Linked DNA regions of Methylocaldum szegediense. The protein of the gene in region 1 interacts with the protein of each later gene in a pairwise test. Links are inferred from orthologs where the notes say so. Each region holds a gene or a part of one and is shown on either strand. Other genes may lie near its edges. The genes, in order: aceE and nth.

Evidence for each region.
Region 2: the proteins of aceE (region 1) and nth interact in binary tests that used the Escherichia coli proteins (3 or more experiments, as listed by UniProt). The link is inferred for Methylocaldum szegediense from one-to-one orthologs.

What each region holds. Positions count from the first base shown.
Region 1 is NZ_OX458333.1:3,693,884-3,697,430, reverse strand. What follows is about bases 68-3,291. They hold aceE (pyruvate dehydrogenase (acetyl-transferring), homodimeric type), read right to left. Parts: upstream 2,956-3,291; coding sequence 268-2,955; downstream 68-267. Other genes in these bases: aceF (dihydrolipoyllysine-residue acetyltransferase), read right to left, coding at 68-257. Outside these bases: more of aceF, read right to left, coding at 1-67; QEN43_RS15990 (PilZ domain-containing protein), read left to right, coding at 3,402-3,547. UniProt on the Escherichia coli protein: Component of the pyruvate dehydrogenase (PDH) complex, that catalyzes the overall conversion of pyruvate to acetyl-CoA and CO(2).
Region 2 is NZ_OX458333.1:4,572,645-4,575,966, forward strand. Bases 161-3,159 are described here. They hold nth (endonuclease III), read right to left. Parts: upstream 2,001-3,159; coding sequence 1,320-2,000; downstream 161-1,319. Other genes in these bases: QEN43_RS20155 (aldo/keto reductase), read right to left, coding at 161-410; QEN43_RS20170 (electron transport complex subunit E), read right to left, coding at 1,990-2,709; rsxG (electron transport complex subunit RsxG), read right to left, coding at 2,706-3,159. Outside these bases: more of QEN43_RS20155, read right to left, coding at 1-160; more of rsxG, read right to left, coding at 3,160-3,322. UniProt on the Escherichia coli protein: DNA repair enzyme that has both DNA N-glycosylase activity and AP-lyase activity. The DNA N-glycosylase activity releases various damaged pyrimidines from DNA by cleaving the N-glycosidic bond, leaving an AP (apurinic/apyrimidinic) site.

The DNA.
Region 1 (3,547 bases):
TTCGCCTCGGCTTGATCTTGGACCTCCAACTGCAATATCGGCGATCCCTGACTCACCCGATCACCGACATTGACCTTCATGGTCTTCACCACACCCGCGAAAGGCGACGGCACTTCCATCGCCGCCTTGTCGCTCTCTAGAGTTATCAGGGAATCTTCGACATTGACCACATCACCGGGTTTGACCAGCACCTCGATGATCTCGACGTTCTTGAAATCTCCAATGTCGGGAACGACGACTTCTTTCAACACTGCCATAGCGTTGCCTTTACACCTTCACTGGATTGGGCTTTTCCGGGTCGATGCCGTACTTAGCCATGGCTTCCTTGACGGTTGAAATCGCCACGCTTCCTTCATCGGCCAAAGCCTTCAGTGTGGTATATGCGATGTAATGCCGGTCCACCTCGAAAAACCTCCGCAATTCGGAACGCCGATCACTGCGCCCGAAACCGTCGGTACCGAGCACTTCATAGGCTCTCGGCACGAACGGCCGGATTTGATCGGCGAGAAGTTTGATATAGTCGGATGCGCCGATGATCGGCCCCTTGGTTCCAGCCAGGCATTCCTCCACGTAACTGATGCGACGAGGCTGGTCCGGGTGCAAAAGATTCCAACGCTGCTTGTCCAATCCATCGCGGCGCAGCTCGGTGAAGCTGGTGACACTCCAGACGTTGGCTTTCACGCCGAAGTCTTGTTCCAGCAACTCCGCTGCGGCGAGGGCTTCGCGGAGTATCGTACCGCTGGCCAGTAGTTGCGCTTGCGCCGATTTGCCAGCGTCCTTCAATCTGTACATGCCCTTGACGATCCCCTCTCGGACACCCGCCGGCATCTCCGGGTGAGGATAATTCTCGTTCATGACCGTGATGTAATAGAAGACGCTCTCGCCCTCCTGGTACATCCGCCGGAGTCCGTCCTGAATGATCACGGCCAGCTCGTAGGAGAAGCACGGATCGTAAGCCACGCAGTTGGGAATCGCCGACATATTCACATGGCTGTGTCCGTCCTGGTGTTGCAAGCCTTCGCCCGCCAAAGTCGTACGCCCTGCCGTTCCGCCGATCAGGAAACCGCGTGCCTGCATGTCGCCTGCGGCCCACATGAAGTCCCCCACCCGCTGGTACCCGAACATCGAGTAGTAGATGTAGAAAGGGATCATCTGGATGTTGTGATTGGTGTGAGCCGTTCCGGCCGCAAGCCAGGAGCACATGGAACCCGCCTCGCAAATGCCCTCCTCCAAGATCTGGCCCGACTTATCCTCCTTGTAATACATCACCCCACCGGCGTCCGCAGGGACGTACAGCTGTCCCACGGATGAATAAATGCCGTACTGGCGGAACAGTCCCTCCATACCGAAAGTCCTGGCTTCGTCCGGAACGATGGGAACGATGTACTTGCCCAGCTTCTTGTCGCGCAGCAACAGGGTCAGCAAACGCACGAACGCCATAGTCGTGGACATTTCCCGACCTTCCGTGCTTTTCAGCAGAGATTCGAAAACATCCAAGTCCGGTACCTGCAAAAGCGGCGCGTCGCGGCGGCGCTGTGGCAGGTAACCGCCGAGAGCTTTTCGACGCTCGTGCATGTAGCGCAATTCCGGACTGTCTTCCGGCGGTTTGTAGTACGGCACCTCTGCCAGCTTGTCATCGGGAATCGGAATCTTGAAACGGTCGCGGAATGCCCGGATCGCCTGCTCGTCCATCTTTTTCTGCTGGTGCGTGGTCATGAGCCCCTCGCCGGCGCTACCCATGCCGTAACCCTTGACCGTCTTGGCGAGGATCACCGTTGGCTGGCCGGTATGGTTCACCGCCGCGTGATAAGCGGCATAAACCTTGTGCGGATCGTGTCCACCGCGATTCAGGCGCCAGATGTCCTCGTCGGACAAATTGGCCACCATTTCCTTCAGCTCCGGATACTTGCCGAAGAAATGCTCGCGAGTATAGGCACCGCCTTTCGCTTTGTACGCCTGATACTCGCCATCCACGGCTTCCTCCATGCGTTTTTTCAAGAGCCCGTCTTTGTCTTTGGCCAGCAACGGGTCCCAATAGGAGCCCCAAATAACTTTGATGACGTTCCATCCGGCGCCGCGGAATTCGGCCTCGAGTTCCTGAATGATCTTGCCGTCGCCCCGTACCGGCCCATCTAGGCGCTGCAGATTGCAGTTAATGACGAAGATGAGATTGTCGAGTTTTTCTCGACCGGCCAATCCGATGGCGCCCATGGATTCCGGTTCGTCCATCTCTCCGTCACCGCAGAAACACCAGACTTTACGGCCCGCAGTCTTCAAAATCCCCCGGTCCTCCAGATATTTCATGAAGCGCGCCTGGTAAATCGCCATGAGCGGCCCGAGGCCCATGGACACCGTCGGGAACTGCCAGAAGTCCGGCATCAACCAAGGGTGCGGATAAGACGAAAGACCGTTGCCGCCGATCTCGGCGCGGAAATTGTCGAGTTGTTCTTCGGTCAATCTCCCCTCGAGATAAGCACGCGCGTAAATACCGGGTGCGGCGTGTCCCTGGAAGTAGATGAGGTCTCCCCCATGGTCCTTGTTAGGGGCGCGAAAAAAGTGATTGAAACCCACGTCGTAAAGCGTCGCCGCCGAAGCGAAGGTCGCGATGTGCCCGCCGTATTCGGTGGACTTGCGGTTGGCACGCACCACCATGGCCATCGCATTCCAACGGATGTAAGAGCGTATGCGGTGCTCTAAACCGGCATCGCCCGGCAAGCGAGGCTCCATGTGAGGCGGGATGGTATTGATGTACGCCGTATTCGCCTTATAAGGCAGATTCGCTCCCGCCCGGCGCGCCTGGTCGACCAGGCTTTCGATCAGGAAATGCGCCCGTTCGATACCTTCCGTCTCGATGACCGCCTGCAGGGCCTCCAGCCACTCACGAGTTTCTTCGGGATCGATATCGTTTTCGCTCTTAAGGATTTGTGATGGGTGAGACAAACTCACGGCGGACATAGGAAAGATTCCTCCAGTGATTTAAGGTCTTCCAGTTAATCTTTTCGAACGTGGGCAAGCGCGCTCCAAATCATCGGGTCAGAGTACCGATTTGAAAATCGCGTTGTTAACGAAAGAATTCCTGGCATGTTTCTCGAACCGTTGATCCAGTGATGACGGAACCGTGCAACTCTGACTTTGCTTCTGAACGCGGTCAACGTGATATTGTTGGAAAAAAGTCCAATCGGAAAATGTTACAGATTAAGAGCCGATTACGCCAGAAAAGAGAATGTGAAAAATGAGTTGGTCGGCGATTTAATGAACTTCCGTCACCTGTTATCATCGCTGGGTGCTCACTCCATCCCGGGCACAAGAACATCCTCGCTCGCCAACGGACGCATAGTTGCACCGTTCGAGCGTGAATCCCTGTTTTAGACAACCGGTTGCCCCCTATGTTAGGAAGCAGGATGAATTCGGAGAAGGAACGCCGGCGTGCGCCACGGCTCGATTCGCGAATTTCCGCTTATCTCATCATGCCGGCTAGCGCTCCCTTACGAGGCATCGCGAAAAACATAAGCCGTTCAGGCGTCTTCATCGAAGTCGCGAAACCGTC
Region 2 (3,322 bases), 880 kb from region 1 along the record:
TCGATCGGGGTGAGCTCGTCGAAGCCATGCATCGTGTAGATATCGATGTAATCCGTATTCAGCCGGCGCAAGCTGGCTTCGCAAGAACGTAAAAGGTGATAGCGCGAAGTGCCCCGGTCATTGGGGTCGTCGCTCATCGGATAAGTCGCTTTCGTCGAAATGAGAACCTTATCCCGGCGCCCCTTAATGGCCTGGCCGAGAATTTCTTCCGACAAACCGTAGGAATACGTGTCGGCCGTGTCGAAAAGATTGACGCCCGCGTCCAGACAGATGTCGACCAAACGGCGGGCTTCTTGGACATCGCTGCTTCCGAACGCGCGGAAATATTCGTTACTTCCACCAAAAGTCGCCGTACCGAAACTGAGAACCGGAACTTTCAGCCCGGATTTGCCGAAGGATCTGAATTCCATGGTTTCGTTTCCTCTCGTCTAAGGTTTTTTACAAAACGATTCGATGGAACGAAGCATTGAAACTCGCCGAGCAGCCCCTTCCTTTCCACCCACTTCCTGCGCGACGGCACGGCTTCCGCCATGCGTAGCGTATTGCTTGCCTGCGCGATGACCAGCGCGGTATCCCATACGACTTCACCGCACTTGGAGGTTTTTCATTCCTATCCGAAAACCGGGTGAGCCCGTCTGAATATTTATGTTGCGTGGCTCAATGATGCTTCAGCTCCATAGTCAAAGGGTCAATCTTACCCCACATTCGGGCGACTGGTTCCTCAGAAGCCGAGGCAAGCGCCGGCTTTCCGGACGCTTCGGATTTTGCACCGACGTAAGAATATTCCGTTCTCTCATCATCTCGGGTTTTCACTGCTTTGTGTCCGGGTTGTGTTCCGACCGGTCGATCAAGCCAGAACGTTCCTAACCATTTAGGGAGCCGGTCTCGGAGCGAAATTGAGAACCCGAGCCGTCGCAGCCTTGGACACACCGGATGCGATACCGGTTTGCGGCGACATCTGTAGAAAGCCGATGACCGGGTCGACTAGGGGTTGGGTCGGAGGTAGTGATCGGCTAAGAAGCTATTCCCGCAGGTGCCTTCCTGCTCGGCTCAGGGCAAACGGCCCACTTCGATAGCTTTTCCTGTATCGTCCCATCCTATCAGGCGGGGAGCTGAGAAGCCTGGCGGCGTTGTTGGCGAGCCAACAAAAAAGGCCTGCCGGAGAAAAACCGTGCAAGCCTTCGTTTTATATGGTGGCCAGGGACGGAATCGAACCGCCGACACGAGGATTTTCAGTCCTCTGCTCTACCAACTGAGCTACCTGGCCGATGGCGAATGGAGTTGCGTATTAAACCTGTTACGCGGATGGCAGTCAAGCACTAATGTTTTATCGTCCCGACCATTTTTTGGGAATTGGCAAAAGTTTCTTCGGATGTTTTGTCCGGGTATTCGCATAGGTCGGCGATGGGGCAGATAGGGCATTTCGGTTTTCGGGCAACGCAGGTATAGCGGCCGTGTAGGATGAGAAGGTGGTGAGCATTCTTGAAGTATTGTCTGGGAACCGTGCGCTCCAGTTTTCGCTCGACCTCCAGTACCGTTTTGCCGGTTGCGAGGCGGGTTCGGTTCGCGACACGGAAGATGTGGGTGTCTACGGCGATCGTATGCTGGTCAAATGCGGTATTGAGGATAACGTTGGCGGTTTTTCGGCCGACGCCGGGCAGCGCCATCAATTCTTCCCGTGTTTGCGGTACTTGCCCGTTGTGTTTCTCCAATAGCACTCGGCACATCGCGATGATGTTCCGGGCCTTGGTAGGGTAGAGATTAATAGTCTTGATGTATTCCTTTAGACCCTCTTCGCCTAAGGCGAGAATGGCTTCAGGAGTGTTCGCGACCGGGAATAATCGAGCGGTGGCCTTGTTGACGCCCTTGTCGGTCGCCTGGGCCGACAGGACCACTGCGATCAGCAGTTCGAACGGTGTCGAGTGCTTGAGTTCGGTAGTGGGTTCCGGAATGGCCGCGGCCAATCGCTCGAAGATCAGTCTGCGCTTTTCAGCGTTCATGCTTCTCGGACGGGAGAGTAACGGACCGCTCGGCTTGAATGGGGGCGGTTTTGCCGAGCGTTTTTCTCTTCGTCCCGGCGTCGATGAGGTTTTTCACGGCAATTAGGAGGCCGAGGCCGATGAAGGCTCCAGGCGGCAGAATCGCCAGAAGAAAACCGTCGTAGTCTTCAAATATGGGCAACGTCCAATTCTTGGCGGTTTCTCCGAACATTAGGTCGGCGCGATTCAGCACTGCACCGGTCCCTATCGCTTCGCGCAGCGCGCCGAGCAGCGCCAGAGCAAAGGTAAAGCCCAATCCGACGAACAGGCCGTCTACCAAGGCGTGGTCGACTGTGTTCTTGGACGCGAAAGCTTCGGCACGACCGATGATGGCGCAATTGGTGACGATCAGCGGAATGAAGATGCCGAGCGTTCTGTGAAGATCGTGGAAGAAAGCGTTCATCAACAAATCGATGATGGTGACGTTCGAGGCGATGATGAGCACGAATACCGGCAGCCGGATTTCGGTCGCGAGCTGAGTCCGAATCAGCGAAACGATGACGTTGGAAAACACCAAGGCCGCTGTAGTGGCGAGGCCGAGCCCGAGGCTGTTGATCACGGTGTTGCTGATCGCGAGCAAAGGGCACAGTCCCAACAGTGCGACAAAGGCCTGATTGTTCTGCCACAGTCCGTCGCGGACGATTTTCTGGTACTTGGCAAAATCGATCATAGATTCATTCTCAGAGCAGTACCCGCTTCCTGCTCGAACAACCGGTCCTTGTGCCGCTCGAAGAAGATCAAGGTCTGGTAAACCGCTTTGACGACGGCGCGAGGTGTGATCGTTGCTCCGGTGAACTGGTCGAAGTCGCCTCCATCTCGCTTGACTTTCCAGCGGGCCTCGGAAGGATTGTCCAACGAGCGGCCGTCGAAGGTGAAGATCCAGTCCGATTTGTCGGTATCGATGGGATCACCCAGTCCCGGAGTTTCGCGGTGGCTCACGACCCTGACACCGGCCAGGGAGCCGTCCACGCGCACCGCCACCAATAGCTTGATCGCTCCGTTGTAGCCGTCCGGAGCGACGGGAGACAGAATTGCCGCCACCGGGTTGCCGTCTTTTCGCGCACGGTAGATGGTGACTGGGTTATCGGTGCCCAGCCTGGGATCGGTAGCCGTTATCGTGTCGGTGAGAATGTCGTTGTCGAACCACTCGGCCGGAATTAGGGATTCCAGGGTACGCAATAGAACGGCCTGTTCGTTGGCGTCGATGCGCTCTTTCGTGCCGTCGTGCACCAGCGCCACCAGTCCTATGCCGATCACTGCGAACAGGCCGAGCGCGGCGGCGG